Regions from separate parts of the Pseudomonas spartinae genome, predicted to be linked through region 2. Evidence: predicted binding sites of a transcription regulator. Region 2 holds the regulator's gene; each other region holds the start of a gene.
What was found. The regulator FliA, encoded in region 2, starts transcription of late flagellar genes. The targets are predictions, from matches to a motif close to CTAAAGTTTNNNNNNNNNNNGCCGNTAA.
Positions count from the first base shown of each region.

Region 1: the regulator FliA is predicted to act here: its motif matches at 5,139-5,166, upstream of ACN8M7_RS13410 (methyl-accepting chemotaxis protein).
Region 3: the regulator FliA is predicted to act here: its motif matches at 4,496-4,523, upstream of ACN8M7_RS05085 (methyl-accepting chemotaxis protein).
Region 4: the regulator FliA is predicted to act here: its motif matches at 3,767-3,794, upstream of motA (flagellar motor stator protein MotA).

Region 1 is NZ_CBDAMB010000005.1:121,953-128,955, forward strand. It holds gene ACN8M7_RS13390 (5-oxoprolinase subunit C family protein) at 1-372, opposite strand, end outside; gene ACN8M7_RS13395 (5-oxoprolinase subunit B family protein) at 369-1,082, opposite strand; gene ACN8M7_RS13400 (5-oxoprolinase subunit PxpA) at 1,079-1,831, opposite strand; gene ACN8M7_RS13405 (TRAP transporter substrate-binding protein) at 2,259-3,164, shown strand; gene ACN8M7_RS13410 (methyl-accepting chemotaxis protein) at 3,218-5,101, opposite strand; gene ACN8M7_RS13415 (OprD family porin) at 5,240-6,463, opposite strand; gene ACN8M7_RS13420 (LysR family transcriptional regulator) at 6,735-7,003, shown strand, end outside.
Region 2 is NZ_CBDAMB010000005.1:291,870-298,872, reverse strand. It holds gene ACN8M7_RS14060 (chemotaxis protein CheA) at 1-820, opposite strand, end outside; gene ACN8M7_RS14055 (protein phosphatase CheZ) at 833-1,621, opposite strand; gene ACN8M7_RS14050 (chemotaxis response regulator CheY) at 1,641-2,015, opposite strand; gene fliA (RNA polymerase sigma factor FliA) at 2,115-2,861, opposite strand; gene fleN (flagellar synthesis regulator FleN) at 2,858-3,688, opposite strand; gene flhF (flagellar biosynthesis GTPase FlhF) at 3,780-5,090, opposite strand; gene flhA (flagellar biosynthesis protein FlhA) at 5,102-7,003, opposite strand, start outside.
Region 3 is NZ_CBDAMB010000002.1:270,072-277,074, reverse strand. It holds gene ACN8M7_RS05110 (cytochrome C) at 5-562, opposite strand; gene ACN8M7_RS05105 (methylamine dehydrogenase light chain) at 578-1,099, opposite strand; gene mauD (methylamine dehydrogenase accessory protein MauD) at 1,116-1,727, opposite strand; gene ACN8M7_RS05095 (MauE/DoxX family redox-associated membrane protein) at 1,731-2,270, opposite strand; gene ACN8M7_RS05090 (amine dehydrogenase large subunit) at 2,280-3,437, opposite strand; gene ACN8M7_RS05085 (methyl-accepting chemotaxis protein) at 3,694-4,449, opposite strand; partial or broken gene ACN8M7_RS05080 (methyl-accepting chemotaxis protein) at 4,552-5,544, opposite strand; gene ACN8M7_RS05075 (alginate export family protein) at 5,886-7,003, opposite strand, start outside.
Region 4 is NZ_CBDAMB010000001.1:608,892-615,894, forward strand. It holds gene ACN8M7_RS02825 (class I SAM-dependent methyltransferase) at 1-737, opposite strand, end outside; gene rsgA (small ribosomal subunit biogenesis GTPase RsgA) at 828-1,859, shown strand; gene motB (flagellar motor protein MotB) at 1,853-2,857, opposite strand; gene motA (flagellar motor stator protein MotA) at 2,861-3,712, opposite strand; gene ACN8M7_RS02845 (HDOD domain-containing protein) at 3,833-5,356, shown strand; gene ACN8M7_RS02850 (rhodanese-like domain-containing protein) at 5,407-6,222, shown strand; gene asd (archaetidylserine decarboxylase) at 6,292-7,003, shown strand, end outside.

The DNA of each region.
Region 1 (7,003 bases), 170 kb from region 2:
TCCTCCCGGCGCTGCCAGGTAGGCACGGGCGCCTTGGCGTGGCTGGGCAAAGCTCAGGCGCTGGCCTTTGCGTACCTCGACGCTGCGCCAGGGCGCCAGCGGCTGGTCATCCAGCCGAGCGCCAAGGTCGGCACCGGTCAGCGCCAGAGTCGCGTCGCGGCTGCATTCGAATTCGGCGTTGCCCAGGGTGATCTCCAGCACGGCGGCCGTCAGAGGGTTGCCCAACAGCCAGTTGGCCCAGCGATGAGCGATCCAGTCCAGGGCGCCGCACTGGGTCACGCCAAGATGGCGCACGCCGAAGCGACCGCCGTCCTGCAGCTGGATGAAAGGACTGCTGCGCAAGACCCGCAGGCCGGCGTCGATAGCGCTCATTGGCTGGCCTCCAGCGGACTGTCGTCGCCGCCCAGGCGGATGAATTCGGCGTGGTCGATGGGCACAAAACGTACGCGGTCACCGGGCTGCAGCAGGCTGTAACCCTCGATATCGCTGCCGAACAGGCGGCTTGGCGTGCGCCCGATCAGGTTCCAGCCGCCGGGTGATACCACCGGGTAGGCGGCCGTCTGCCGTTCGGCAATGCCGACGCTGCCGGGCGCGATGCGCTTGCGCGGTGTGCTCAGGCGTGGTGTGGCGAGGATTTCCTCGACCAGACCCATGAAGGCGAAACCGGGGGCGAAGCCCAGGGCGAATACCTGGTAGGCGTGGCCGCTGTGGCGGGCGATCACTTGCGCTTCGCTGAGGCCGCTGCGGCGCGCCAGCAGTTGCAGTTCAGGGCCGACGCTGCGGTCGTACCAGGTCGGCAACTGGTGCTCGCGGCCGCCTTGCAGGTCGGCGGGTTGCAAGCCGTCGAGCGCCTCGGCCACTTTCGCTCGCGCCTGCTCACTGCCCAGCTGGCACAGGTCGTAGTGCAACAGCAGCGTGGTGTAGGAGGGCACCAGATCGATCAGTGCCTCGCCGAACGCGTCCTGCAGGCGCGTGCGTGCTGCCAGCATCCACGGCATGTTGGCTTCATCGATCACGTCGAACAGGCGCAGGATCAGGCTGTCGATGCCGGCGACTTCCAGCCGCAGGTTGGGCGCCTTCATGCTTGAGTCAGGCTGTCGAAGGCCTGCCGGATACGTTGCACGGCGGCCACCGAACTGGCGTTATCGCCATGCACGCACAGGGTCTGTGCGGCCAGCGTCAGAGCACTGCCGTCGTTGGCTTGAAGAGCTTCGCCACGCGCCAGGGCCAGCGCCTGGCCGACGATCACCTCGCTGTCGTGATGCACGGCGCCCGGCAGGCTGCGGCCGAGCAGAAAACCGTCGGCGTCGTAGGCGCGGTCGGCGAAAGCCTCGAACCACAGGGTCAGGCCGAATTCGTCGCCCAGTGCCTGGGCGGCAGCGTTGTCGCGGGTGCACATCAGCATCAGCGGCAGCTGGCGATCGTACTTGGCCACGGCGCTCATCACCGCGCGCAGGGTGGCGGGCTTGCGCATCATGTCCTGGTACAGCGCGCCGTGCGGTTTGACGTAACTGACGTGCGCGCCCTGGCTACGGCAGATGCCTTCCAGCGCGCCGATCTGGTAGAGCATCAGGTCTTCGACTTCCTGGGGTGTGCAGTCCATCGAACGGCGGCCAAAACCGACCAGGTCCTGGTAGGCGGTGTGCGCACCGATGCGTACGTCGTGGGCCATGGCCAGGGCCACGGTCTTGCGCATCACGCTGGGGTCCGAGGCGTGGAAGCCGCAGGCGATGTTGGCGCAGTCGATATAGGGCATGACCTCGGCGTCCAGGCCCATGGTCCAGGCGCCGAAGCTTTCGCCGATGTCGCAATTCAAAAGCAGGCTGTTCAAGTGAGCATCCTAATCATGACGTGCATGGATGTGGTCCGACAGCTAGGGGCTGTTCTGCGGTGTGGCTTCATTTTTCCGCTGCCGCTTGAGGGCGTCCAACTAATAAAAACAGCCGCCGGAGATAGGAAAAGCTGATGGTGGCAGGCATCGGATTTTTCGATCGCCAGACGCTGGTTTTTCCCGTTGGACAGCCTTATCGCGGCCCTCGACAGTAGTTTGGGTGAGACGCTCCTTGGCGCCGTCCTGGCGCAACCCCCGGCGTCTCCCGTACCCGGGGGTTTTTGCGTTTCTTTCGAGTCGACTCAGTAACTGGCCATCAGTCTACGGGGGAATCCCAATGAAGACCGCACCTGGCATGCCCGCGCTCTGCGCATTGCTCGTCGCTCTACCTCTGGCTTTACCCCTGTACGGCGCTGAACGTTGGTCCATGTCCGTGGAACAGCCCGCCGGCAACTTCATCAGCCGAGTGGCGGTGGACTTCGCCAGGAATGTTCGTCAGGCCACCAATGGCCAGTTGGATATTCGCGTCCACCCCAACTCAACCTTGTATCGCCGTCCTGAAGTGAAGCCGGCAGTTGCCCGCGGCGATATTCAGATGGGTGATGTGTTCATGTCCGTGCTGGGCAGCGAGGATCCGATCTACGAGCTCGACAGCCTGCCTTTTCTCGCCACCGACTACGAGCAGGCTCGCAAGCTGTGGGCGTTGAGCCGTGCGGCGGTGGAGCGGCGCCTGCTTGCTGATGGCGTGCGTCTGCTTTACGCGGTGCCCTGGCCGGCGCAGAGCCTGTTCAGCAATCGCCCGCTGCGGGCTATCGAGGATGTTCGTGACCTGCGCTTTCGCAGCTACAACCCGACCATTTCGCGTCTGGCCCATCTGCTCCATGCGCAGCCGACGACCATCAACACCGAGGATGTACCGCAGGCGTTTCGCGATGGCCAGGTGGACATCATGCTCACTTCCAGCGCGACAGGCATGGACCTGCGCGCCTGGGACTTCGTCTCGCATTTCTACGATGTGCGCGCCTTCATTCCGAAAAACATCGTCATCGTCAACGAGCGTGCTTTCCAACGATTACCCAAGGCTCAGCAACATGCACTGCTGCATGCCGCTGAGCGCGCCGAGCGGGCCGGGTGGGAATTGTCCTGGGCGTTGACCGGTTATCAGACGCGGATGCTCGCCAGGCGTGGCATGACCGTGGTGCAGGACATCGAGCCGCAACTGCACCGGGGGCTGAGCGAGGTGGGGCAGCAGCTCACCGAGGAATGGCTGGCGCGTGCAGGCAAGGATCATGCGCAAATCATCGAAGCTTATCTCGACGCACAGCCACGTTAGCGCGCCTGTGCCAATGCCCACTCGGCACAGCGCCGAGCGGGTATTCGCTTTACTCAGGCCAGGCGGAACTGCCTGGCGCTGCGCCCCAGTGCGTCGACCTGGGACGACAACCCTTCGGTGTGGCCATCCAGGGCGTGGCGCAGATCCTTGCTCTGGCCCGTGTGCAGGTTGATGGTTTCCATCTTGTCGGCGATGTCCTCAGTGGTGGTGGACACTTCCTCGATGGCCACCACAACCTGGTTCATCTCGCCGGTCAGCCGCTCCATCGCCGAGGTGATGGAGGTGATCGCATCCGCCACCTGGGCGGCATGTCGCTCGCTGTCGGCGGCCAGGTTCAGGCCGTTGCTCATCAGCTGATGCATGTGCCGGGTCTGTTGCTGGAACTCGCCGACGATGGCGCTGATGTCGGTGGTTGCCGAGACGGTCTTCTGTGCCAGCGAACGCACTTCATCGGCCACTACCGAGAAACCGCGACCAGCATCGCCGGCGCGCGCCGCCTCGATGGCCGCGTTGAGCGCGAGCAGGTTGGTCTGATCGGCGAGGCTGTTGATCACATCGACGATGCCATTGACCCGCGCGCTGCTCTGGCCGAGGGCATCGACCTGGCTGTGGGTGTCCTGAATCAACTGCGCCAGGAGACTCATGCTGTCGACGCTGGCGGCGATCACTTCGCCGCCGTTACGCGCGGCATCGTAGGCGCTGGAGGTGGCGGTGCCGACTTGCGCTGTGCGCTGCGCCATGTCGTTGAGGGTGGCGCTGATCTGGTGCGAGGCCGAGGCAGCCTGCTCGGTCTGCATTTCCACTTGGTTACTGTTGTCACCCAACTGCTGCATGGCGTCGCCCAGGTGACTATGCAGGCGGCTCAGCTCGCCATTGGCACGCACCACCTCGGCAACGATACCGCCGATGCCCTGGATCATGCGGTTGGCGGCATCGGCCAGCTGGTTGAATTCGTCGCGCGGGTTGCTACCCACGGGCAACTTGCCGGTGAGATCGCCGGAGGCCACCTGGCTGAGCAACTGAATGACGTTGCGCAGGCGTGTGACCAGGGTGCGTGACGCTTGCAGCAGGGTGAAGCAGAGCAGGGCGGCGACGGCGAGGAAACTCAGGCCCATGATCCACAGTGCCGACAGGCGGGCCTGTTCGGCTTCCTGCGTACGGCGCAGCAGCAGGCCGCCTTGCAGGGCTTGCGCCTGCTCTTCGACGCGCGTCTGCAGCTGTTCGCCGAGCTCACGCAAACGCTGATTGGTCGCGTTGATACGCTCGATGTTGTCATGGATATCGGTGAACGCCTGGGCATAGCCCTGCACGTTCTTGCCGATCGGCGTGTCCTGCCATTCGAGATCCGCGATCTGCTCCTGCAGCTTGCCGATTGCCGTCAGGGCAATCTGGGCGAAGGCTGGATCGAAAGTCGACAGGTAGTCACGCTGGCTGCTCAGGGCGCTGCTGATGAAGGGTTTGATCAGATCGAAGCTGATCGCCTCCAGCGCCTTGCCTTTCTCGGTCAGCGTTTTGCGTTGGCCTTCGAAGGGCGTCAGGCCCAGCGCCTGGTTCAGGCTCAGCCACTGGCGCTGTTGCGCCAGTTCCTCCAGCAGTACGGCCTGGATCTGCCGGGCGTGTTGCACGGTCGCGTCATCGTCCAACGCTTGAGCTTGTGTTAACAGATGTCCGACAAGTTCTTGCAGTTCATCGAGGCCGTTGCCGAATGCGCCCTGCAGGTCAGGCGTGATCTGCTGGCGCAGTGCGTTCTGTTGCCACCAGTGGTTCATCAGCTGGGTACTCGCGCTGGCATAGGCAGCGGCCCGCTCCCTTGCCTGTAATGCGCTGCTGACGCTATGGCTGGCCCACAGAGAGGCGGCCGCCATGAGCATCAGGCTGATCAGGGTAAGCGCGACAAGGGCGCGGAATTTTTGTTGCCAGGACAGTAAAAAGCTCACGATAACGCCTCGCCATCTTCTTCGGGATGATGCTCAGGAATCGGCAAGTTGTCATACAACTTGATTAAAAGTCTATGGTCTTCTTGCTTTCCGAGAAATGCGAACGGGGCCGCAAGGGCCCCGTCATCGGTTTAATGCTTACCAAAGCGGCAGGGTGTAGCTGAGAATCAGGCGATTCTCGTCGAGATCGTTGCCGAAGTTGGAGCGAACGGTGGCGTTACGCCATTTCAGCCCCAGGTTCTTCAGCGGACCGTCCTGGACCACGTAGGCGATATCGGTATTGCGTTCCCATTCCTTGCCTTCGCTGCTGCGACCGGCGACCTCGACGTTGTCGCCGGAAATGTAGCGGGTCATGAAGGTCAGGCCGGGGATCCCGATGCTGGCGAAGTTGTAGTCGTAGCGCACCTGCCAGGAGCGTTCTTCGACGTTGGCGAAGTCGTTGATCTGCACGAAGTTGACCAGGAACGGGTCGCTGCTGGCGATGTACGGGAACGGATCGTCACCGCTCATGCGCTGGTAGCCGGCGCCGAAGGCATGGCCGCCCAGGCTGTAGGTGAACATGGCGCCGAAGGCCTTGTTGTCGAGGTCGCGGAAGTTGCCGTCCTCGCGGCTTTGCGAGTAACGCAGGTCGGTCTTGAGCGACTGGCCATCGCCCAGTGGCAGCACATGTAACAGGGTGCCGTAGTACTGCTGGTAGATATCCTCGAGGGTGCCGTAATGCAGGCCGGCGGTCAGCTGCGGGGTGATCTTGTACTCGCCGCCGCCGAACATGAAGGAGTCGCTGCTGCCGCCGATGCGGTTGCCGGTCATCTCGGTGTAGTCGGTGGAGCTGTTGGCCTTGATGCGGTTGATCTTGCCGCCCTGCAGGGTCAGGTTGTCGACTTCCTGCACGTTGAGCAGGGCGCCCTGGAAGGTCTGCGGCAACAGGCGCGAGTCGTTGGCCGAGACGATCGGGCTGCGGAACTGCAGAGCGCCGACTTTCAGCGTGCTGTTGGACAGCTTCACCTTGCCGGTCAGGGCGAGCTTGGAATATTCATCTTGCGAGCCGCCTGAGCGGTCGGCCGGCAGCAGGCCGCTGCCGGCGGTGCCGTCACCAGAGTCGAGTTTCAGGCCGAGCATCCCCAATGCATCGATACCGAAACCAACGGTGCCCTCGGTATAGCCCGATTCCATGCGCAGCAGAAAGCCCTGCGCCCACTCCTCGGCCTTGTCACGGGCGCCGCTCTGGCGGAAATCGCGGTTGAAGTAGAAGTTACGCATCTCGACGCTGGCCTTGCTGTCGTCGATGAGGTCGGCCAGTGCCAGCGTCGGCATGGCGCTGCCGAGCAGCAGCGCAGAGGCCAATGGGTAAGAGGTTTTCATGGTTGCAGTGTCTCCTGTTGGGAGCGCGCAGCGGCGAGAGCGGCTGCTTGGCAGAGCGCGTTTTGAATGATGTTGTTGTGGTCTGCGCAGAGCGCGGCGCCATTCTTCAAAGCGTTGTTCGGCGGCGTCCAACGAGAAAAAACAGGGGGCCAGCGATAGGAAAATTCATCGGCTGCGCGAAAAACCTCTGGCATACAACCTGCTACGCCTGAGGCTGCGTGGGCGCTGCAAATCGGCCCCTTATGAGAACATTGCGAAGAGGCGTTACGGCATGAATCTGAGATTTCTCGAGACCTTCGTTTGGGTGGCGCGGCTCAAGAGCTTCCGCCTGACAGCCGAGAAGCTGTTCAGCACCCAGGCCTCCATTTCCAGCCGTATTGCCGCGCTCGAGGATGAACTCGGTACCCGTCTTTTTCTGCGCGACTCCAAAGGTGTGTCATTGACGCCGGAAGGGCAGAAGGTGCTCGAATACGCCGAGCGCATGATCGACACCATGCAGGCCTTGAAGCAGTCGATCAGCGATACCGGCAACATTCAGGG
Region 2 (7,003 bases):
CCGGAGCTGGTGCGGCGGCAACAGCAGCGACTGGCGCTGCCGCTTCGGCCGCAGCGGAGAACTGACCTTTGCCATGCAACTGGTCGAGCAGCGCTTCGAACTCGTCGTCGGTGATGTCATCGCCTGCCGGCGCGGCTGCCGGAGCCGAGGCCACTGGCGCAGCGACAGGGGGCTCGACCGTACCGGCGAACTGCCCCTTGCCATGTAGCTGATCGAGCAGCGATTCGAACTCGTCGTCGGTGATCTCGTCGCCACCAGCACTGGGTTCAGGGCTCGCATTGGTCGCCGGGGCCTCACCCAGCGCGTCGAGCAGTTGCTCGAATTCGCTATCGGTGATGTCGCCAGACGCGACAGGCGCGGCAACGGACGCGGGCTCTGGTTCCGGCTCAGGCTCGGCCTGCTGTACCGGCGCAGGCGCCGGCTCGGCACCTGCCGGTTCAGCCAGGCGCGCCAGTGCGGCCAGCAGCTCCGGCGTGGCAGGCGTCGGCTCGCGGCGCTCACGCACCTCGCCGAACATGCCATTGACAGCATCAAGAGCCTCGAGCACCACATCCATCAGTTCCGAGTCGACGCGACGCTCACCCTTGCGCAGGATGTCGAAGACGTTTTCGGCGATATGGCAGCATTCAACCAGCTCGTTGAGCTGGAGGAAACCCGCTCCGCCCTTCACGGTATGGAAACCGCGGAAGATGGCGTTGAGCAGGTTCATGTCGTCCGGTCGGCTTTCCAGCTCGACTAATTGTTCGGACAACTGTTCGAGAATCTCGCCGGCCTCTACCAGAAAATCCTGGAGGATCTCTTCATCGGCGCCGAAGCTCATATTGTGTGCTCCTTAGAACCCTAGGCTGGACAGCAGGTCATCTACATCGTCCTGGCTGGAGGCGACGTCATCACGCTTATCGGCATGAATCTGTGGACCTTCACCCCGCGATGGCTCTTTTAATTTTTCCTGTTCGGTGCGCAGCTCTTCGTGATCGTGCTGAATACCGGCAAAACGGTCGACCTGGCTGGCCATGAGCATCAGCTTGAGCAGGTTGCTTTCCACTTCGGTCACCAGTTGGGTGACACGCTTGATCACCTGACCGGTAAGGTCCTGGTAATCCTGCGCCAGCAGAATGTCGTTGAGGTGGCCGGACAGCTTGGCGCCATCTCGTTCGCTACGGGCGAGAAACAGCTCGACGCGCTTGGCCAGTTCACGGAAACCATCGGCACCGATTTCACGGCGCATGAAGCGACCCCATTCGACGCCCAGGCTCTGCGCCTCGTCGCTCAGGTCATTGACCAGCGGCGCGCTCTGCTCGACCAGATCCATGGTCCGGTTGGCAGCCTTCTCGGTCATGGTTACGACGTAGTTGAGGCGCTCGGTCGCGTCGGCGATCTGCGACAGCTCCTGAGCATGCGGCATGCGCGGGTCGAGCTGAAAATTGACAATAGCGTTGTGCAGCTCACGGGTCAGTTTGCCGACCTCGTGATAAAGACCTCGATCACGAACCTTGTTGAGCTCGTTGATCAGTTGCACCGCGTTGCCGAAGTTACCTTTTTCGAGGCTATCAACCAGCTCACGGGCATTGGTTTTCAGGGACGACTCAAGATCGCCCATCGTGGAATCATCGTGTTCCATAGCACCCTCGCGGCTGACATCAGCCGTTGACCCGCTCGAAGATCTTCTCGATCTTTTCCTTCAGCACCTGGGCAGTGAAGGGTTTGACCACATAACCATTCACGCCGGCCTGAGCCGCCTCGATGATCTGATCGCGCTTGGCTTCAGCGGTCACCATCAGCACTGGCAGATGCTTGAGGCGCTCATCGGCACGCACGGCACGCAGCAGGTCGATACCGGTCATGCCCGGCATGTTCCAGTCGGTCACCAGAAAGTCGAAGCTGCCGCTCTGCAGCATCGGCAGCGCCGAGGTGCCGTCATCGGCTTCCGCGGTGTTGGTGAAACCCAAATCCCGCAAGAGGTTCTTGATGATCCGTCGCATCGTCGAGAAATCGTCAACGATGAGGATTTTCATGTTCTTGTCCAAGTCGACCTCCGTACAGTCCCAAACGTATTGCGCTTGCAACTACGTCCTTTAATCGTGAAACCGCTTCCGCCTGCGAGTACGTCGCCTTCAGCCAGCGCGCCATTCGCTCAACCGTGAACGCAGACGCGCTGCGCATTGGCTGTGCAACTGGCTCACACGTGACTCGCTAACCCCCAGCACTTCACCGATTTCTTTCAAGTTCAGTTCTTCATCGTAATACAGCGCCAGCACGAGGCGTTCACGCTCCGGCAAACCGGCAATGGCATTGGCCAAAGCCGTCTGGAAACGTTCGTCTTCGAGGTCCCGCGAAGGTTCGAGGTGGGTGTGCCCGGCGTCTTCGTGCAACCCGCCGTGCTCGCCGTCCTGCACCAGGTCGTCGAAGCTGAACAGGCGGCTGCCCAAAGTGTCGCCAAGAATGCCGTAGTAATCCTCCAGACTCAATTGGAGTTCGGCCGCAACCTCGTGATCTTTAGCGTCACGTCCGGTTCTCGCCTCTACGGCGCGAATCGCATCGCTGACCATCCGGCTGTTGCGGTGTACCGAACGAGGCGCCCAGTCACCCTTGCGCACCTCGTCGAGCATGGAGCCGCGAATGCGAATACCGGCGAACGTTTCAAAGCTGGCACCCTTGCTGGAGTCGTATTTGCGCGAGGCTTCGAGCAGGCCGATCATGCCGGCCTGAATCAGATCGTCGACCTGCACGCTGGCCGGCAAGCGGGCCAGCAGGTGGTAGGCGATACGCTTGACCAGAGGCGCGTAGCGCTCGATCAGCTGATGCTGGGAATCCTGCGCCTGAGCCTTGTTGTACATACGAAGTCCAGAGGCTGCTGTCATACGGCCGAGTCTGCAGTCGGTTGCTGCACCAGACGCTCGACGAAAAACTCCAGATGGCCACGGGGATTGGCCGGCAGCGGCCAGGTGTCAACCTTCTGAGCTATCGCCTTGAACGCCAGAGCGCACTTGGAGCGAGGGAAGGCTTCATACACAGCACGCTGCTTCTGTACGGCTTTGCGCACGCACTCGTCATAGGGCACGGCACCGACATACTGCAGAGCAACATCGAGGAAGCGATCCGTCACCTTGGTCAGCTTAGCAAAGAGATTGCGACCTTCCTGCGGACTGTGGGCCATGTTGGCCAACACGCGAAAGCGACTGATGCCGTGATCACGGTTGAGCAGCTTGATCAGCGCGTAGGCGTCGGTGATTGAAGTGGGCTCGTCGCACACCACCACGAGGATTTCCTGCGCGGCGCGAACGAAGCTCACTACCGCGTCGCCGATACCTGCCGCGGTATCGATCACCAGCACGTCGAGATTCTCGCTGATATCGCTGAACGCCTGGATCAAGCCGGCGTGCTGCATTGGCGTCAGGCTGACCATACTCTGCGTGCCGGAGGCTGCCGGCACGATGCGGACACCGCCCGGCCCTTGCAACAGCACGTCACGCAGATCGCACTCGCCGGCGATCACATCGGCCAGCGTGCGCTTGGGCGTCAACCCCAACAGAACGTCGACGTTGGCCAGACCAAGGTCGGCGTCCATCAGCATTACCCGGCGACCGAGATCGGCCAGGGCCATGGACAGATTGACCGACACGTTGGTCTTACCGACGCCACCCTTGCCGCCAGTCACCGCAATCACCTGTACGGGATGCATACCCATGTTCTCTTTACACCTTGTCTAACTTCGACTTGGCCGTCAGGCCGTTCACTCCCACACAACCTGCGCGAGAGGGTGCAACATTATCGCCGCTTCAGCCGGCTCGCTGCGTCGGGTTGTGATAGAGGCCGGCGAACATCTGCGCCATGGCATCTTCACTTGGCTCCTCGGCGGCCTGCAAACCTACTGCCCGGCTCACCAGCTGATGGCTGCGCGGCACCTGCAGATTGTCCGGAATCCGCGGTCCGTCTGTCACATAGGCTACCGGCAGTTGCTGGCCTATAGCCAGGCCTAAAACCTCGCCCAGGCTCGCGGCCTCGTCCAGTTTCGTCAGTATGCAGCCTGAAAGGCCACAACGCTTGTAACTATGGTAGGCCGCCTTGAGCACTTGGCTCTGACTTGTTGCAGCCAGTACCAGATAATTTTTTGCCTTGATGCGCGCCGAAGCCAGACTTTCCAGTTGCAGGCGCAAGGCGGGATCGTTGCCCGGCAAGCCGGCGGTATCGACCAGCACCACGCGTTTCTTGGCTAGCGGCGCCAGGGATTGCAGCAGAGACTGCCCCGGATCGACCTGGGTCACCGATACACCGAGGATACGCCCGAGGGTCTTGAGTTGCTCCTGCGCACCGATGCGGAAGCTGTCCATACTGACCAGAGCGACCTGTTGCGAGCCGTACTTAAGCACGTAGCGTGCAGCCAGCTTGGCCAGCGTGGTGGTTTTGCCCATGCCAGCCGGGCCGACCAGAGCGATGACACCGCCCTCCTCCAGTGGCTCGACCTTGGGCGTCTTGATCGCATGCGCCAGATGCGCCAGCAGCATGCGCCAGGCCTGACGCGGCTCGGCAACGCCAGCCACCTTGCTCAGCAGCGCCTGCGACAGTTCGGCGGACAAGCCCATGCGTTGCAGACGACGCCACAGATTGGCCTGTTGCGGACGACGAGTTTGCAGTTGCCCCCAGGCGATGGAGCCCAGTTGCACCTCAATCAGCTCGCGCAGGCCGTGCAGTTCGAAACGCATGGCATCCAGCGCCCGTGGATCGACTGCGGGCGTGGCAGGCGCTGCGGCTTCGACCGGGCGCTGCGGTTTGACCGGCGTTGCCAGCAGCTCGGGTGCCAGCAGCGATTCGTTGGCGAACAGTTGACGATCCTTGCCGCCATCCTGTTCGGCACGCGTGGTCAGCTCGGCCTGGGCGTTGGCAATACGCGCCTGGGTCTTGCGCAACTCGGCCTCCAGCGCGGGATTCGCACGCACCGGCGCCGGCGCCTGGTAGTCCAGCGCAGCAGTCAACTCGACGCCACCGGCGACACGGCGATTGCCGATGATCGAGGCGTCGGCACCCAACTCGTCACGCACCAGTTTCATGGCGGTCCGCATATCGGCGGCGAAGAAGCGTTTGACCTGCATGACCCTTTACCTCAGTTCTGGCCAACCGTAGCGACTATGGTGACCTGCTTGTTGTCCGGAATTTCCTGGTACGCCAGCACATGCATGCTGGGCACCGCCAGCCGCGCGAAGCGCGAGAGCATCGCCCGGACCGGTCCGGCCACCAGCAGAATCACCGGCTTGCCGAGCATTTCCTGGCGCTGCGCCGCTTCCACCAGGGAACGCTGCAGCTTCTCGGCCATGCCAGGTTCGAGGAGGATGCCATCCTCACTGCCCTGACCGGCCTTCTGAAGACTGTTCAGCAATATCTGTTCCAACCTTGGCTCAAGGGTGATCACAGGCAGCTCCGGCTCTAGTCCCACAACGCTTTGCACGATGGCGCGGGCCAGCGAAACGCGAACGGCAGCGACCATGGCGGCGGGATCTTGACTCTTTGGCGCGACGTTGGCGATCGCCTCGGCAATGGTACGGATGTCGCGCACCGGCACCTGCTCCTGCAGCAACGCCTGCAATACCTTGAGCAAGGTCGACAGCGACACCAGCCCCGGCACCAGCTCCTCGGCCAGTTTGGGCGAGCTCTTGGCCAGCAATTGCAACAGTTGCTGCACTTCCTCGTGCCCCAGCAGCTCGTGAGCATGCTTGTGCAGGATCTGATTGAGATGAGTGGCGACCACGGTGCTGGCGTCGACCACGGTGTAGCCCAGCGATTGCGCCTGATCGCGCTGACTGGGATCGATCCATACCGCTTCCAGGCCGAACGCCGGATCCTTGGCGGCGATACCATTGAGCGGACCGAACACCTGACCGGGGTTGATCGCCAGCTCACGATCCGGATAGACCTCTGCCTCGGCGACGCTGACGCCCATCAGCGTCAAACGATAGGCATTGGGCGCCAGATCGAGGTTGTCGCGGATATGCACCGAAGGCATGAGGAAACCCATTTCCTGCGAGAGCTTCTTGCGCACCCCCTTGATCCGCGCCAGCAGTTGGCCACCCTGGTTGCGATCGACCAGCGGGATCAGCCGATACCCCACTTCCAGGCCGACCATATCCACCGGAGTCACGTCATCCCAGCCCAGCTCCTTGACCTCCTGAGCCTTCTGCGCCGGCAGCAGCTCCTGTTGACGCTGGACTTCCTTGACCTCTTCTTCCTTGATCTTGCGCTGGCGGTGGGCGATCCAGTACGCGCCACCCGCAGCGATCAGACCCAGGCCGATGAAGGAAAAGTGCGGCATGCCCGGCACCAGGCCCATGGCGATCATGATCGCCGCCGCCACGGCCAGCGCACGGGGCGAGGCGAACATCTGCCGATTGACCTGCGCGCCCATGTCCTCGGAGGTGGATACGCGGGTCACCATCACCGCTGCCGCCGTGGACAGCAACAGGGAGGGAATCTGCGCTACCAGACCGTCACCGATGGTCAGCAGGGTGTAGACCTTGCCCGCATCGGAGAAGGCCAGGCTGTGCTGCAGCACGCCGATGGCGATACCGCCGATGAGGTTGATGAACAGGATCAGCAGACCGGCGATGGCGTCACCGCGAACGAACTTGCTGGCACCGTCCATGGAGCCGTAGAAATCGGCTTCTTGAGCCACTTCGCTGCGGCGCTTCTTGGCCTCGACCTGATCGATCAGGCCGGCATTGAGGTCGGCATCGATAGCCATCTGCTTGCCGGGCATGGCATCCAGGGTGAAACGCGCGCTGACTTCGGAAATACGCCCGGCACCCTTGGTGACCACCACGAAGTTGATGATCATGAGGATGGCGAAGACCACGATACCGACCACGTAGTTGCCGCCGATCACCACCTCGCCAAAGGCCTGGATCACCTGGCCAGCAGCGCCGTGCCCCTCATGCCCGTTGAGCAGCACCACCCGCGTTGAAGCGACGTTCAGCGCCAGACGCAGCAGCGTGGCGGCCAGCAGAATGGTCGG
Region 3 (7,003 bases), on a different contig from region 2:
CGGCCTATTTCAGACTTCCCTGGGTGGTGGGATCTGACGGCGGATGTGCCATGCCGTCGTCGATTTCGATGGACTGTTCGACCATCTGATGGATCAAGCCGGCCCGTACATCAGGCAGGTTGAGCAGCGAAGCCTTGCGGACTCTGGCCACCTCTTCCTCGGTATAGGGCTGGTAGTGCTCCGGCATGCTGGCACCCGCCATGCCGTTCTTGTCCAGCAACCAGTTGAGCAGGTCGGCCAACTGCGCATTGTTGAGCGCAGATTGCGACATGCCGGGTACGCGCACCAGGAACTCACGCCCGCCCTCGACCTTGAGGAAGTTGCCGACGAAACCCTTCATCTTCGGCGTGTCGTTGGCCTTGGAGCCGGTGCCATCGCTGAGATGGCAACCGGCGCATTGCAGTTGATAGTTCACCGGCGTGCTGTAGCCCGCTTGTGAAATAGGCTTCTGCGGTGCTTCGTTACCTGGCGCGTGCTTCTGATTCGGATCCGGAATGGCACGTGCCATGGCCTGTGGAAGGGCCATGGCAGAGGCCAGCGCAATGATCAGTGGCAAACGCATGGCAGTGCTCCTGGCTCAGATTGCCACGCCACGGATGATCGAGACCGTGCAGTGGTAAATGTGCGACTTGGCCGCGAGGCACCAGTTGACGTCGTTGTTGTTGAACGGTCGATACAGCGGTTCCTCACTGTCGTTGCGGGTACAGGCGCATTGGGCACAGCTGTGCTTACCGCAGCAGTCGTTGTAGGAAATGATGTAGTCCTTGCCGTCCGCCGGGTTGCGGCAGGTGCCGATCCAGGTCACCTGAGAGGCTTCGGTGCCCGGTGGGCAGGAGGTGACGGAGCCGCCGCAGCAGCTGCAGAGGAAACCGTCGATGGAGCAGTAGCGCCAGTAGTCGCAGCTATTGGGGTCGCCCGGATCACCGGCCTGCGGGTTTTCGGCGGCCAGGGCCTTGCTGGTGCGGTCGATGGGCAGCAGCACGGGCAGGGCGGCGCCGGCCACCATCATTGAGCCGAGGCGACCGAGGAAGTTACGCCGCGAGGTGGTGTCGGCCACGTGGCGAGTGGAGCGTTCGAACAAGCGATCTAGCAATTTCATGTCAGGGCTCCCTGGCTCAGTGGTTGTGCGCGCCGTGGGCGTGCTGGCTGTTGTGCAGGTACTGCTGGAGGGTGGCGCTGCCCAGGTGCTCGGTCTCGAACAGGCTGTCGAGGTGCTCGCGGGAGTTGACCAGGCCCTTGGCGCGCAGCACGCCGGCGTTATCGATCAGGGCGGCGTAGGGCAGCTTGCCGATCTGGTAGGTCATGCCCACTTCCGGGCCGACCACGTAGGTGGCGTCTTCGAGCTTGTGCTCGGCGATCAGCGCCTTCTGCGCGTCCATGTCACCGTCGCTGACGTAGATCACGTCGAGGCGATGAGCCTGTTCCTTGGCGATGGATTTGATCGACGGCAGCAACGACTTGCAGATCGGGCAGGTGGGCGAGAGGAAGAACAGCAACTGCGCCTTCTCGCCGGCATAGCCGAAGTTCACCGGGCGACCACTGCGGTCGGCAGCCGTCACTTGCGGGGCGGGCTCGTTGACGGCCACGCCCTTGTCGACCATCAGCGCGCCGGCGGGCGCCAGGCGGCCATGCAGCACGCCGATCTGGCGTACCAGGCCCATGACGGCGAAGGCCAGAGCGATCAGCAGGCACCACAGCAGAATGTTAGAAACGATCAGAGCTTCCATGATTCACCTTCCGATGAGTTTGAGCAGACGGGGACCGTTGGCCAGCAGGCCTTCGGCGGTGGCGTAGATGAGCAAGGCCACGGCACTGGCGGCGATGACGACGAAAGCGTCGAACAGGCCCAGGCTGCGGCTCAGTGGCGGCAGGCTCGCAACCAGCGCCAGACCTACCAGAACGGCATTGCGTGCCAGCAGCACCGGGCGGATTGGCTGAGCTTGCTCCGGGCCCGAGCAGCCGCAGTCGATATCGCGCCGGCCGCGCCACAGGTTGATGGCGATGGCCAGCGCGTAACTGGCCAGCAGTGCGGCGGCGCCGAGTGCCGCCAGGTGGCGAGTGGCCGGAACCAGCAGAGCGAAAGCCAGGGTGGCCTCGATCCAGGGCAGTGTCCGGGAAACCGGACGTACCAGGGCCGAAGGCAGCAACTGGTAATCCTCCAGCTGATTGGCGAAGCGGGCTGGCGCACGCAACTTGTGGGTCGCGGCGCTGGCCAGGATCACCGTCACGGTGAGCGCGGCGGTGATGATGAAGATCGGATCAGGTTGCATGGGGGCACCTCACCAGTGGCTGAGGATCTGAGTCGCGGTCTTTTGGATACCTTCCATGGTGCCGGTATGTTTGCCACTTTTCAGATCGAAGACTTCCAGGCCGCCGCTGATGTTGGTGCCGAGCAGCAGGGGCTTGTCGTCGTTGGTGGCGTTCAGGCTCCAGATCGGGTTGGGCGCCTCCAGTGTGCCGACACGTTTGTGCGTCTTGAGGTCGAAGGCCCAGATGACCGTGCTCGGGTCTTCCCATTTCATCGGCTCATGGGCGTCGTGCATCAACACGTAGAGACGATTGAGCTTGGGTGCCACGGTGATCAGTTGCCAGCCGCCCGGCGCCCAGCCAGCCTTCTTGTCGGCGGCGTCGGTCACCAGTTCCCAGGCTGGCAGAATCTTCGGCTTGTCGCCGGAGAAGTCCACGCCGCGCACGGTGCCGGTGGTGCTGACGAAGTAGTAGGTGTCGCCTACCGCGTAGGCGCGCTCCACCAGCTTCTCGGCGTTGGGGTCGAAGAAGGCGGTATTGCTGCGGGCGATCTCCTTGCCTTCGTCGTTCAGTGTCACTACCTGCAGGTTGCCATCACCGCAGAGGGCGGCGAAGCGGCGCTTGCCGACCGGGTAGTTGAGCACGCAGCCGGGCATCGCGATCTCGCCCGCAACGACCTTGGCCTTGCTATCCACCACGGTCACCGAGGTGGACGGGGTGAAGTTGAAGACGTAGACGAAGCGGTCATCGCTGCTGGTGCCCAGGGAATAGCGCTGGGTCAGAGCCTGGATGCGTTTGCTGGGGATCACCACCTCCCAGTCCGGGGACAGAGTGCTGGTATTCCAGGCGGTGAGCACGTCGGTGCGTGTGCCACGTGTGCCACGTGAATAGAACAAGTCGGCGGAGTACAGGTACTTGCCATCCCGACTCAAGGTCGAGGGCGCGGCGAAGCCGGTGCTGACCATCCCGAGCATTTTCTTCTTGTCCGGGTCGACGACAACCACACGACCGGTCACGAAGTTATCGAACTCGACATCGACGATATAGGCGCGATGAGGCTCGGGGGGGAAAGGGAGGGTGGTCTGTCCTATACCTAGGTCAGCCGGTAACTCGGCGTGGGCATTTCCCAGGCCGATGAGCGTGATGCTCATTGCAAGCGAGGCGTGGGTGAGGATCCTGTTTATTCGCATAGGGGGGCTCCCTGATTTTTTGAATGGATCACGACGGCGAAGTGGGGCCGCTAGTTTTCAGTATGCTGCTGGCCCTCTTTTCGAGTTTTAGTGTCCGTGCCATTCACTTGCGCGCTTGTGCCAAGACTCCAGCTCCAAGGCGCGCTCAGTCACCTGCCCAGGCCAGTGGGGCTTTACTGGCGCAACGGGGGCATTGCAGCCCCCGTTGGTTTCCGCCTGAAATCAGGATGTCAGGTTCCATCCATTCTAGTCGCGCTCAGGTGCGGAACTGTTGCATCAGTTCCTGCTGGTGGTTGGCCAGTTCGTTGAGTTGCTGACTGACATGAGCCGACTGCTCGGCCTGACCGGACAGGGACTCGGTGACGTTGCGGATCGCCTCGACATTGCGGTTGATTTCCTCGGCCACGCTGCTTTGTTCCTCGGCGGCGCTGGCGATCTGCAGGTTCATCTCGGTAATGAGGTTGACGGCCTTGTCGATGCGCTCCAGCGCGGCCACGGCCTGTTGCACCTGGCTGACGTTGCGCTGCGCCTGGCCGTGGCTGGCTTGCATGCTCTGACTGACTTCATGGGTGCCGTTCTGCAGGTTTTCGATGACCTGGCGGATCTCTTCTACCGAGTCTTGCGTGCGTTTGGCCAGGTTGCGTACTTCATCGGCGACCACCGCGAAGCCGCGGCCGGCCTCACCGGCACGGGCCGCTTCGATGGCGGCGTTGAGGGCCAGCAGGTTGGTCTGCCCGGCGATCGAGAGAATCACCTCCAGCACCGAACCGATCTGTTCGCTGCTTTGCGCCAGGTTCTGCAACTGCAGCATGCCCTCGCTCATTTCCCGGGCCTGGGCCTGAATCGCTTCGGTGGTCTGGATGATCACCCCCAGTCCTTCGCGACTGGCCAGGTCGGCATTACGCGCCGCCTCGGCTGCCTGCGCCGCGCTCTGCGCCGAGGTGTTGGCCGTGGCGGACATCTCGTGCAGGGCGGTGGCGACCTGGTCGATCTCGCGAAACTGTTGCTGCATGCCTTCGCTGGTCTGGTGCGCGATCTGTGCCGATTGGTCGGCGGTTTTGCGGGCATCGCGCACCGAGCCTTGAACCTTGGCAATCACTGGCTGCAGCTTGTCCAGGAAGCGATTGAAGGCCAGGGCCAGCCGGCCGAGTTCATCGTTGCGCGCGTAGCTCAGACGGCGGGTCAGGTCGCCCTCACCGTCGGCGATGTCTTCCAGCATCCCTGCCAGGCGCAGCAGTGGGCGAGTGATCCCGCGTGCGGCCAGCCAGATGATCACCACACCCAGCAGCGCCGCGGCCAGGCCCAGGGCGAACTCCAGGATAGAGCGCTGCACCAGCTCCTGTTCCATGCGCACCTTCATGGCTTCGGCAGGCGCCTGAAGAACCTGCTCGGGGACTTCCAGCAGCACGCCCCAGGGCTTGCTGCCGGTCACCGGGATCAGAGGTTGAAGCACGCCGAGACGGCCATTCAGCGAGAGGGTCTGCGGTTGGTTCTTGGCCAGTGCGGAAAACACTTCGCTCGCCTGGTCTGGCAGCACCTCCTGCAAGGTCTTTCCCAGCTGTGCAGCATCCCGGCTATGGGCGGCCAGCAGGCCGGAGGGACTGATGATGCTGACCGATCCGTGGCCTTCGTACAATTCGCTGCTGGCGGTCAGGGCGTCCTGCTGCAGGCTGTCGAGGCTGATGTCGAGGCCGATCACTGCCACGACCTTGCCGTTCTCCAACAGCGGAAAGGCGATGCTGGTGACCAGTCTTCGGGTGCCTGATGAGTCGTCGAAATAGGGCTCCAGCAGGCAGAGTTGGCCGCTATCTCGCGGGCATGTGAAGAACGCGTTGAACGGTGCGCCGCTCGGGCCGGGGGAGGTATCGGCCAAAAGCGACTCGTCGCCCATTATGGGCTGCAGCTCTCCGGGTTTGGCCTGCAGCCAGTAGAGGGCGAATCGCCCCGCATCGTTGCTGCCCAGATCGTTCTGCCCGCGGAACTGGCCGTCCTGGCCATCGAGGGCGTCGGGCTGGAAGATAAGAAACAGGCCGAGCAGCTCCGGGCGCTGTTCCAGGGCCTTGCGCAGCTCGCTGGTCAGCCGGCTGCGCAGTTGCTCGGCGGGCATCTCGCCCTGTGCTGCCAGCTCGCGCAGGTACATCAGGTGCCGTGCCAGGCCCAGGCCGTATTCGTGAGTGCGAGTGAAGGTACGCTGGATGCGCAGCGCCTGTGCCTGACCCTGCGCCTGCAGGTTCAGGCGCGCGGCCTCGGCGAGCATCTCCGAGCTGGACTCCTTGACTCGTTCAGTGCTGGCGCGTGTCTCATAAAGAGACAAACCCACCAGCATGGCCACTATCAGAATCAGGCAAAAGCTGACTAGCAGGGTGATCTTGCTTTGGATGCTCAAATTGGTTCCGGGCATTTTGGAGCGCTCCGCAAGAGCGCGGGGCGTAAGCGCCCCGCATACAGTCAGAATTGAGTGACGAACACCAGTTGGCTATAGAGGTTGCGGTTGTCGTTGCCGAGCTGGGTACCACCCTGGTTTGCCTGGCGGTCCGGTTGGTACAGGCCCACCACCGGCATCACGATCAGGTTGTCGCTGACGGCCCACTCCGCATAGAAATCTAGTTCACGTCCGTCGAAATTACCCAGGCTGCGGTCCAGGGTCTTGAAGTCGAACCAGAGGGCGCCGATGCTGAGGTTCTCCAGCGGCGACACCTTGACGGCCACGTGATGGACCTGGGTATTGCTGTTGAATGGCCCGGAGTAGTTGGCCGCGACTTCGCCCTGGAACCAGGTGCCATAGCCCCGGCTGAAACCGAAGAACAGCGGGTCGTAGCCTTCCGAGAAGCGGCTGTAGCGGTAGTTTACGCTGGGGCTCCAGGCCACGTCGGAAAAGGTCCAGCCGGCTTCCAGGTACCAGGCGTCTTCCTTGCCGCCGCTCTTCCTGTCCTGCCAGGCATATTCGCCGGAGAGGAACAGGTCTTTGACCCCTGCATTGCCCTGGCCGCGCACGCTGTAGGTCTTCATGCCGTCACGTCCGAGTTGCGCGGGCGAGGCGTACTGCTTGTCGATATCGCGAATATCGATCACGGTCAGGCCCAGGGTACCAGCGTCGGAAACATGCTCCAGGGTGCCCACCAGCATTTCCGGCTTGGCCTGGGCACGGTTGTCCGACTTGAGCCACATCAGGTCGCCACGCAGGCCCTGGTTGCCGCCCAGGCGCAACACGGCGGTCTGGTCGAAGGCCTTGCGCGCCGCCAGCCAGTAGGCGCCGCCACGGTCGTACTCGCCATCGGCCAGGCCGTTGCCCAGGTTCAGGGCGTCGCCATTGATCAGGAAACCATCGCCGACGCGGACGTTCTGGCGGCCGAAAGACAGATCCACGCCGTCTTCGCCGAGGGCCTCGAAGAGGTTGCCCGAACGCCAGCCCAGGTAGGCGTCCTCGATCTTGGTGGTGCGCTCGGAGCCGTCGGTGAAACCGGCGGCATCACCGTCGCCCCAGGTGCCCGAACTCAGCAGGTTGAAGGCGCCGTAGCCGGTTCCCGAACCGGCCAGGCCCTGGTCGAAGCTGATGCCGTACTTCA
Region 4 (7,003 bases), on a different contig from region 2:
TTGACCTCCAGCTGCCGGTCGGCCGGCGCCCCGGGAATCTCGAAGGTATTACTGATCAGCCAGCTGCCGGCAGTCATCTCAGCCTGCGCCTTGGCCCAGAGGCGAGGCATCGGCGCAGGCGAGAGAAAGCAGTAAACGACATCGAAAGACCGCAAATCGAGCCGCCAGATACTGCGATAGCGAATACTGCAGTTTTCCTGCAACAGGCAGCGCAACCAGGCGAGCACGAAAAGCAGCGGCGCCGTCTCGACTCCTACGAACTGCCCGCGCGGGAACTGCCGAGCCAGCCGCAGCAAGGTGCCTGCGGTGCCACAGCCGAGATCGACGAAACGCAGCGGCGGCTCAAGCTCGCTCAAGCACTGCTGCAGACGTTGCTGCGCCTTGCGCCCACTCAAGTAAAGCGGCACCTGCTCGCGCCAGCTGTTCCAGTTGACCAGAAGCAGCAGCACGAATCCCAGCAGGAACAGCCAGGCCGGCAAATCGACGCGCTGCAGCATCAGCAGCGCCGGCAGAAATGCCAGGTTTATCCACAACCACCAACGCGACAGCCCCAGGCGCCAACCGATGCCGGCGGCCAGCACGCCCTGCAGCAGGGCCACCGAAAACAGCGACATGCGCCAGGGCAGCAAGGCCAACAGATAGACCAGCACCACCACCAGCGCAATGGCCAATCCCTGCGCCAAAAGAGCACGCAGCAGCGGCAGCCGCAGCACCGCCCCCTCCCCGCCTGTCATCATTGCCAGCCTCTGCTCCTGACAGCCGAATGGCCACCGAGCGCTCATGCTAAACTCGCCGCGATCAACACTCCACTACCCCCCGGAAACTCCATGGCCAAACGCCAACTCAACCGCCGCCAGAGCTGGCGTATCGAAAAGATTCAGGGCGAACGCGCCGCTCGCGCCGCCAAACGCGAATCGCGGGCGGTGGAAGCACTGGAAGGCGGAGACCTGGGCCCGGAACAGACCGGCCTGGTCATTGCGCACTTCGGTGTGCAAGTGGAGATCGAGGGTTTGCAGGGCGAGTCGGCCGGCCAGATCTTTCGCTGCCACCTGCGCGCCAACCTACCGGCGTTGGTCACCGGCGACCAGGTGGTCTGGCGCCCCGGCAATCAGGGTGACGGCGTCATCGTCGCGCAGCTGCCGAGAAACAGCGAACTGTGCCGCCCCGACATGCGCGGCCAGCTCAAGCCGGTGGCTGCCAACGTCGACCTGATCGTCATCGTTTTCGCGCCCCTGCCCGAACCGCACGCCAACCTGATCGATCGCTACCTGGTCGCCGCCGAGCATGCCGGCATTAGCCCCCTGCTGCTACTGAACAAGGCCGACCTCATCGACGAGCAGAACAAGGTGGCGCTGGATGCGCTGCTCGCGGTCTATCGCCAGCTGGGCTACCCGCTGCTGGAGGTCTCGGCCCATCAGGGCGATGGCATGGAGCAGTTGAAGAAGCGCCTCGACGGCCACGTCAGCGTCTTCGTCGGCCAGTCCGGGGTGGGCAAGTCATCCCTGGTCAACAGCCTGCTGCCTGGGGTTGATACCCGAGTCGGCGCACTGTCGGAGTTGACCGGCAAGGGCACGCACACCACCACCACCGCGCGCCTGTTCCATTTCCCTGGCGGCGGTCAGCTGATCGACTCCCCCGGCATCCGCGAATTCGGCCTGGGCCATGTCAGCCGCGATGACGTGGAAGCCGGCTTCATCGAATTCCACGACCTGCTCGGGCGTTGCCGTTTTCGCGACTGCAAGCACGACCGCGAGCCCGGCTGCGCCCTGCTGCAAGCCCTGGAGGACGGCCGCGTGCAGCCTCAGCGCATGGCCAGCTACCGGCACATTCTCGCCAGCCTGCCGCAAGACGATTACTGATTGTTCAGTTGCTCGAGCGGGCTGTTGCCATTCTCGAAGATATTCAACCGCTCACGCAGTTGATCGGCCGGCAGTGCGTCGGCCGGCTGCGCAGGTGCAGTACCGGCGGGCGTCGGTTCTTGAGCTGACGGCTCCGTACCCGCACCCTGCTCGCCCTCGATCGCGCGCTGCGCCTTCTTGGTCAGCACGACGATATCGATGCGCCGGTTGACGGGATTGAACGGATCCTCGCGATCAAACAGGGCCGACGAGGCATAACCGACCACTCGCGCCACCTGCTCGTCCGGATACCCACCCGCCACCAGGGTTCGCCGCGCGGCATTCGCGCGATTGGAGGACAGCTCCCAGTTGCCGAAATCGCCGCGCCCCGCGAAAGGCTTGGCATCGGTATGACCGCTGACGCTGATCTTGTTCGGTACCGCCCGAATGGTGTCGGCCATGGCCAGCAGGATGTCTTCGAAATAGGGCTGAAGATCAGCACTGCCGAGGGCGAACATGGGCCGGTTCTCGGCGTCCATGATCTGGATGCGCAGGCCATCCTGGGTGATCTCGAACAGAATCTGGTCCTTGAAACGCTGCAGCTCGGGGTTTTCCTCGACCTTGTTCTGCAACTCCTGCAGCAGCAGCTCCAGACGCTCCTGCTCCATTTTCTCGGCCAGGGTTTCGACCTGGTCGGTACTGACTCCCGTCTCGTCCGGCTGGCTTTCCGGCGTCTCGGAAACGTCCGGATTGAGCGTCCGCTCGGGAGCCGGCGTCGGCGTGCCGCCGAGGTCGATGGCATAGGGACTGGCACTTTCGGTAAAACCGATAGGGTCCTGGAAGTAACCGGAAATCGCGCGTTTCTGCTCAGGCGTAGCCGAGGACATCAGCCACATCACCAGGAAGAACGCCATCATGGCGGTTGCGAAGTCGGCAAAGGCGATCTTCCAGGCACCGCCATGGTGCCCGCCAGCGGTCTTCTTGACCCGCTTGACGATGATGGGTTGGTTATTTTCCATGGCTTAGTTGCCGCGCATGGCCTGCTCGAGCTCGCTGAAGCTCGGGCGATGCGCTGGGTACAGTACCTTGCGCCCGAACTCGACAGCCAGAGTCGGCGGCATGCCGGAAGCGGATGCGACCAGCGTCGCCTTGATCGCCTCGTAAAGGTTCAACTCTTCCTTGGCGTCATGCTCCAGGGCCCCCGAAAGCGGACCGAAGAAACCGTAGGAAGCGAGAATACCGAGGAAGGTACCGACCAGCGCCGTACCCACTTTCTCGCCGATCTGCGCGTTGTCGGCCTCGGCAAGAATCGACATGGTGATCACGATACCCAGTACCGCCGCCACGATACCCATGGCCGGCATGCCGTCGGCGACCTTGGCCACTGCGTGGGCAGGGTGCTCCACTTCCTCCTTGAGGCTGGCCAGCTCCATGTCGAACAGGCCCTCCAGCTCGTGCGGCGCCATATTGCCTGAGGACATGATGCGCAGGTAGTCGCAGATGAACGCCGTCATCCGCGCATCCTTGAGCACGCCAGGGTACTTGCTGAAGATCGGGCTGGCGTTGGGGTCCTCGACGTCCGCCTCGATGGCCATCATGCCCTCACGGCGGCTCTTGTTGAGAATCTCGTACAGCAGCTTGAGCACTTCGAGGTAATAGGCGTGTGTGAAGCGGCTGCCGAACATGCTCAGCGACTTCTTGAACACCGTCATGAACATGCTGCCAGGGTTGGCCTGCAGAAATGCCCCGAGCGCCGCGCCGCCGATGATCAATACTTCGAAAGGGTGGACCAGTGCCATCAGATGACCGCCCGATAGCACGAACCCACCGAATACGCAGCCGAAAACGACGATGATGCCTATGATTTTTGCCATGAAAGAAACGCTTGAAGAGCCAAGAGGGTGGGTTATTAAAAACAACCCTTCTAATTATCGGAGCTTATACGCCAGACTATAGCCAGTTATGGTCAAAAGCCAGTTTCGACTCGAGCCAATATGTCGACGTCAAAGTCCCTGCCGCGCACGCTAGATGCCTGGGTACAACAACTGGGCAAATTGCCACTGCCAATCGAGCAGCAGCAGCATTTGCGTCTGCGTCGCATCCTCGCCGACAGCCGCCGGACCTGGCGCGAAATTGCCGAGGCGATAGAGGCAAGTCCCTCCTTTGCCTTGCAGGTACTGCGTGAAGCCAACCAGTCGAACAACAGCCTCAGCGACCCCGCTGAAAGCGTCGAGACCGCCCTTTCGCGTCTGGGCCTGAGCCGCTGCGAAGCCCTGCTCAACCAAGCGCCGGCCCTGCCAGAAAGTGACATACCTCTGGCATTCAAGCAGATCCTGCTGATCAGCCAGCACGCCAGCCAACAGGCTCGCGGCCTGTTCGGCGCACGCCTGGCGCGCTTGTGGAATGAATTGCACGGCTGCAGCCTGCTGTTTCTCTCCCCTATCTGGCCGCTGCTGTGCGCTCATCCTCAGCTCTTCGAAGCCTGGGAGCAGCGCGTACTGCTCAAGGGCGAGCGCCCTGCCGTGGTCGAAAAGGAATTGCTCGGCGTCAGCCTGATTCAGCTGTGCGTCAAACTGGCCGAGCGCTGGCGCCTGCCCGAATGGATCGTACGCAGCTACCGTTTGCTGGAGCGAGATCGACGCCAACTGGTCAAGGCGTTGCACATCGCCCGCGACAACGAACATCCCCTGCATCAACAGCAGATGCTCGACGCCGACACGCCCTTGCGACACTGGCTCACTCATCCGGGCAACTGCGTGCTGCTGGCCAACGGCCTCGCGGTATCGGCGCACCAGGCCTGGAACAGCGCACACAGCCTGCGCTGGCAGCGCTTGACCGGACTGTATCTGCAGATACCCCTGAACGAGCTGCAGCAGGAAGTGCACCAGCACGCCGTGAGCAGCGCACGCCTGATTCATGACCCTACACTCTGGCACCCGGCGCAGGCGCTGATCTGGCCTTGGGACGCCCACCGCCTGACGCCAGCCGCGAACGTCGCGGCGCCACCCAAACGCGATGACCTCGCCACCTGGCGTCAGCACTGTGCACGCCTGCTCGCCGAGCCCAGTGTTTTCGCCAACGTGCCGCAGCTGACTGGCTGCGCCCGCGACGCCTTGCAGGCGTGCGGCCTGAAGCGCGTACTGCTGCTGCTTGCCGATCGCCAGCACACCCGCCTGCAAACCCAGCAGCAGGCCGGCCTGGAGGCCAGAGCAGCCAACCTCAGCCTCGACCCGGCACAGAGCCAGGTCTTGAAGCGCCTGCTCAGCGCGCCGGGTCAGTTGCGCCTGACACCCGGCAACGTGGCGCAGTTCTCGGCGCTGCTGCCGGGCAACCTCAAGGCACTGTTTCCCAGCGAGCACCTGCTGCTGCGCTCGCTGGCCAGCAATGGCCGGGTGGTGATGCTGGTAGTCGCGGACCAGGGCGGCCAGCCGCTCAACGACCTGAGCCTGCAAGCTTTCGGCAAGACCGTGCAGTGCATCGAACGCGCGCTCGGCAGCTTTTCCAGACGCGGGCGCTGAAGCGACCTGTTTCCGCTACAATCGACCTCTTTTCATACGAGGAGGCCGTCATGTCCGCCTTCGACAACCTGCCCCTGGTGATCGAGCCGGCCGAGCTGGCCGAACGCCTGGACGCCAGCGATCTGATCCTGCTCGACCTGAGCGGCGCAGCACGCTACGCAGCGGGCCATATCCCCGGCGCGCGCTGGGTCGATGCCAAGCGCACGCAGCTGGGCCAGCCGCCGGCTCCCGGCCTGTGTCCCGAGCGCCCCAAGCTGGAGGCGCTGTTCGCCGACATCGGTCACCGCCCGGACGCCACATATGTGGTCTACGACGACGAAGGCGGCCCCTGGGCCGGTCGTTTCATCTGGCTGCTCGACGTGATCGGTCATCAGCGCTACCACTTCCTCAACGGCGGCTTGCAGGCCTGGGTCGGCGACGGTCTCGAGCTGAGCCAGGAAGTGCCCAACGTCACCCGCAGCGAAGTGCAACTGATGCTGAGCGATGCCCCCACAGCAACCCGCGACTACATAGAGTCGCGCCTGGGGCAGAGCGACATGGCCATCTGGGACGTGCGCGGCACAGATGAGTACCGCGGCGAAAAACTCAGCTCGGCACGTGGCGGGCATATCCCCGGCGCCACCCACTTCGAGTGGACGGCCGGCATGGACCCACAGCGCGGCATGCGCATCCGCACCGACATCGCCGACGTTCTGCAAGGCCTGGGCATCACGCCCGACAAGGAAGTGATCACCCACTGCCAGACGCACCGCCGCTCCGGCTTCAGCTACGTGGTCGCCAAGGCGCTCGGTTATCCGCGCGTGAAGGCTTACGCAGGCTCCTGGTCCGAGTGGGGCAACCTGCCCGATACCCCCATCGAACGCTGAACGCGTCGACGATCAGATATCCCCGGCCTGGCCAAGCCAGTGCCGGTTCAGAACCTTCAAGGAAGCACGATGAAACAACGTCTCTTTATCCTCAGCCAGTACCTGCTGCCTCACCACCTGCTGTCGCGCCTGATCGGCTGCGTCGCCGAATGCCGTATCGGCTGGCTGAAGAATCCACTGATCTCGTGGTTCGCCAAGCAATACCAGGTCAACATGAGCGAAGCGCAAGTCGAAGACCTGCGCGCCTTCGAGCACTTCAACGCCTTCTTCACCCGCGCCCTGAAAGATGGCGCCCGCCCGCTGGATGAAACCCCCGGCGCCATTCTCAGCCCTGCCGACGGCGCTATCAGCCAGCTCGGTGCCATCGAGCATGGCCGCATCTTCCAGGCCAAGGGCCACAGTTTCAGTGCGGTCGAACTGCTCGGCGGTGATGCCGAGCGCGCGGCACCGTTCATGGGCGGCCAGTTCGCCACCGTGTACCTCTCGCCCAAGGACTACCACCGCGTGCACATGCCACTGGGCGGCACACTGAAGGAGATGGTCTACGTGCCGGGCCGCCTGTTCTCGGTCAACCAGACCACGGCGGAGAACGTACCTGAACTGTTCGCCCGCAACGAGCGCGTGGTCTGCCTGTTCGATACCGAGCGCGGCCCGATGGCCGTGGTACTGGTCGGCGCGATGATCGTTGCCAGCGTCGAAACCGTGTGGGCCGGGCTGGTCACGCCGCCCAAGCGCGAACTGAAGAGCACTCGCTATGACGCGCATGCGCGCGGCCCGATCG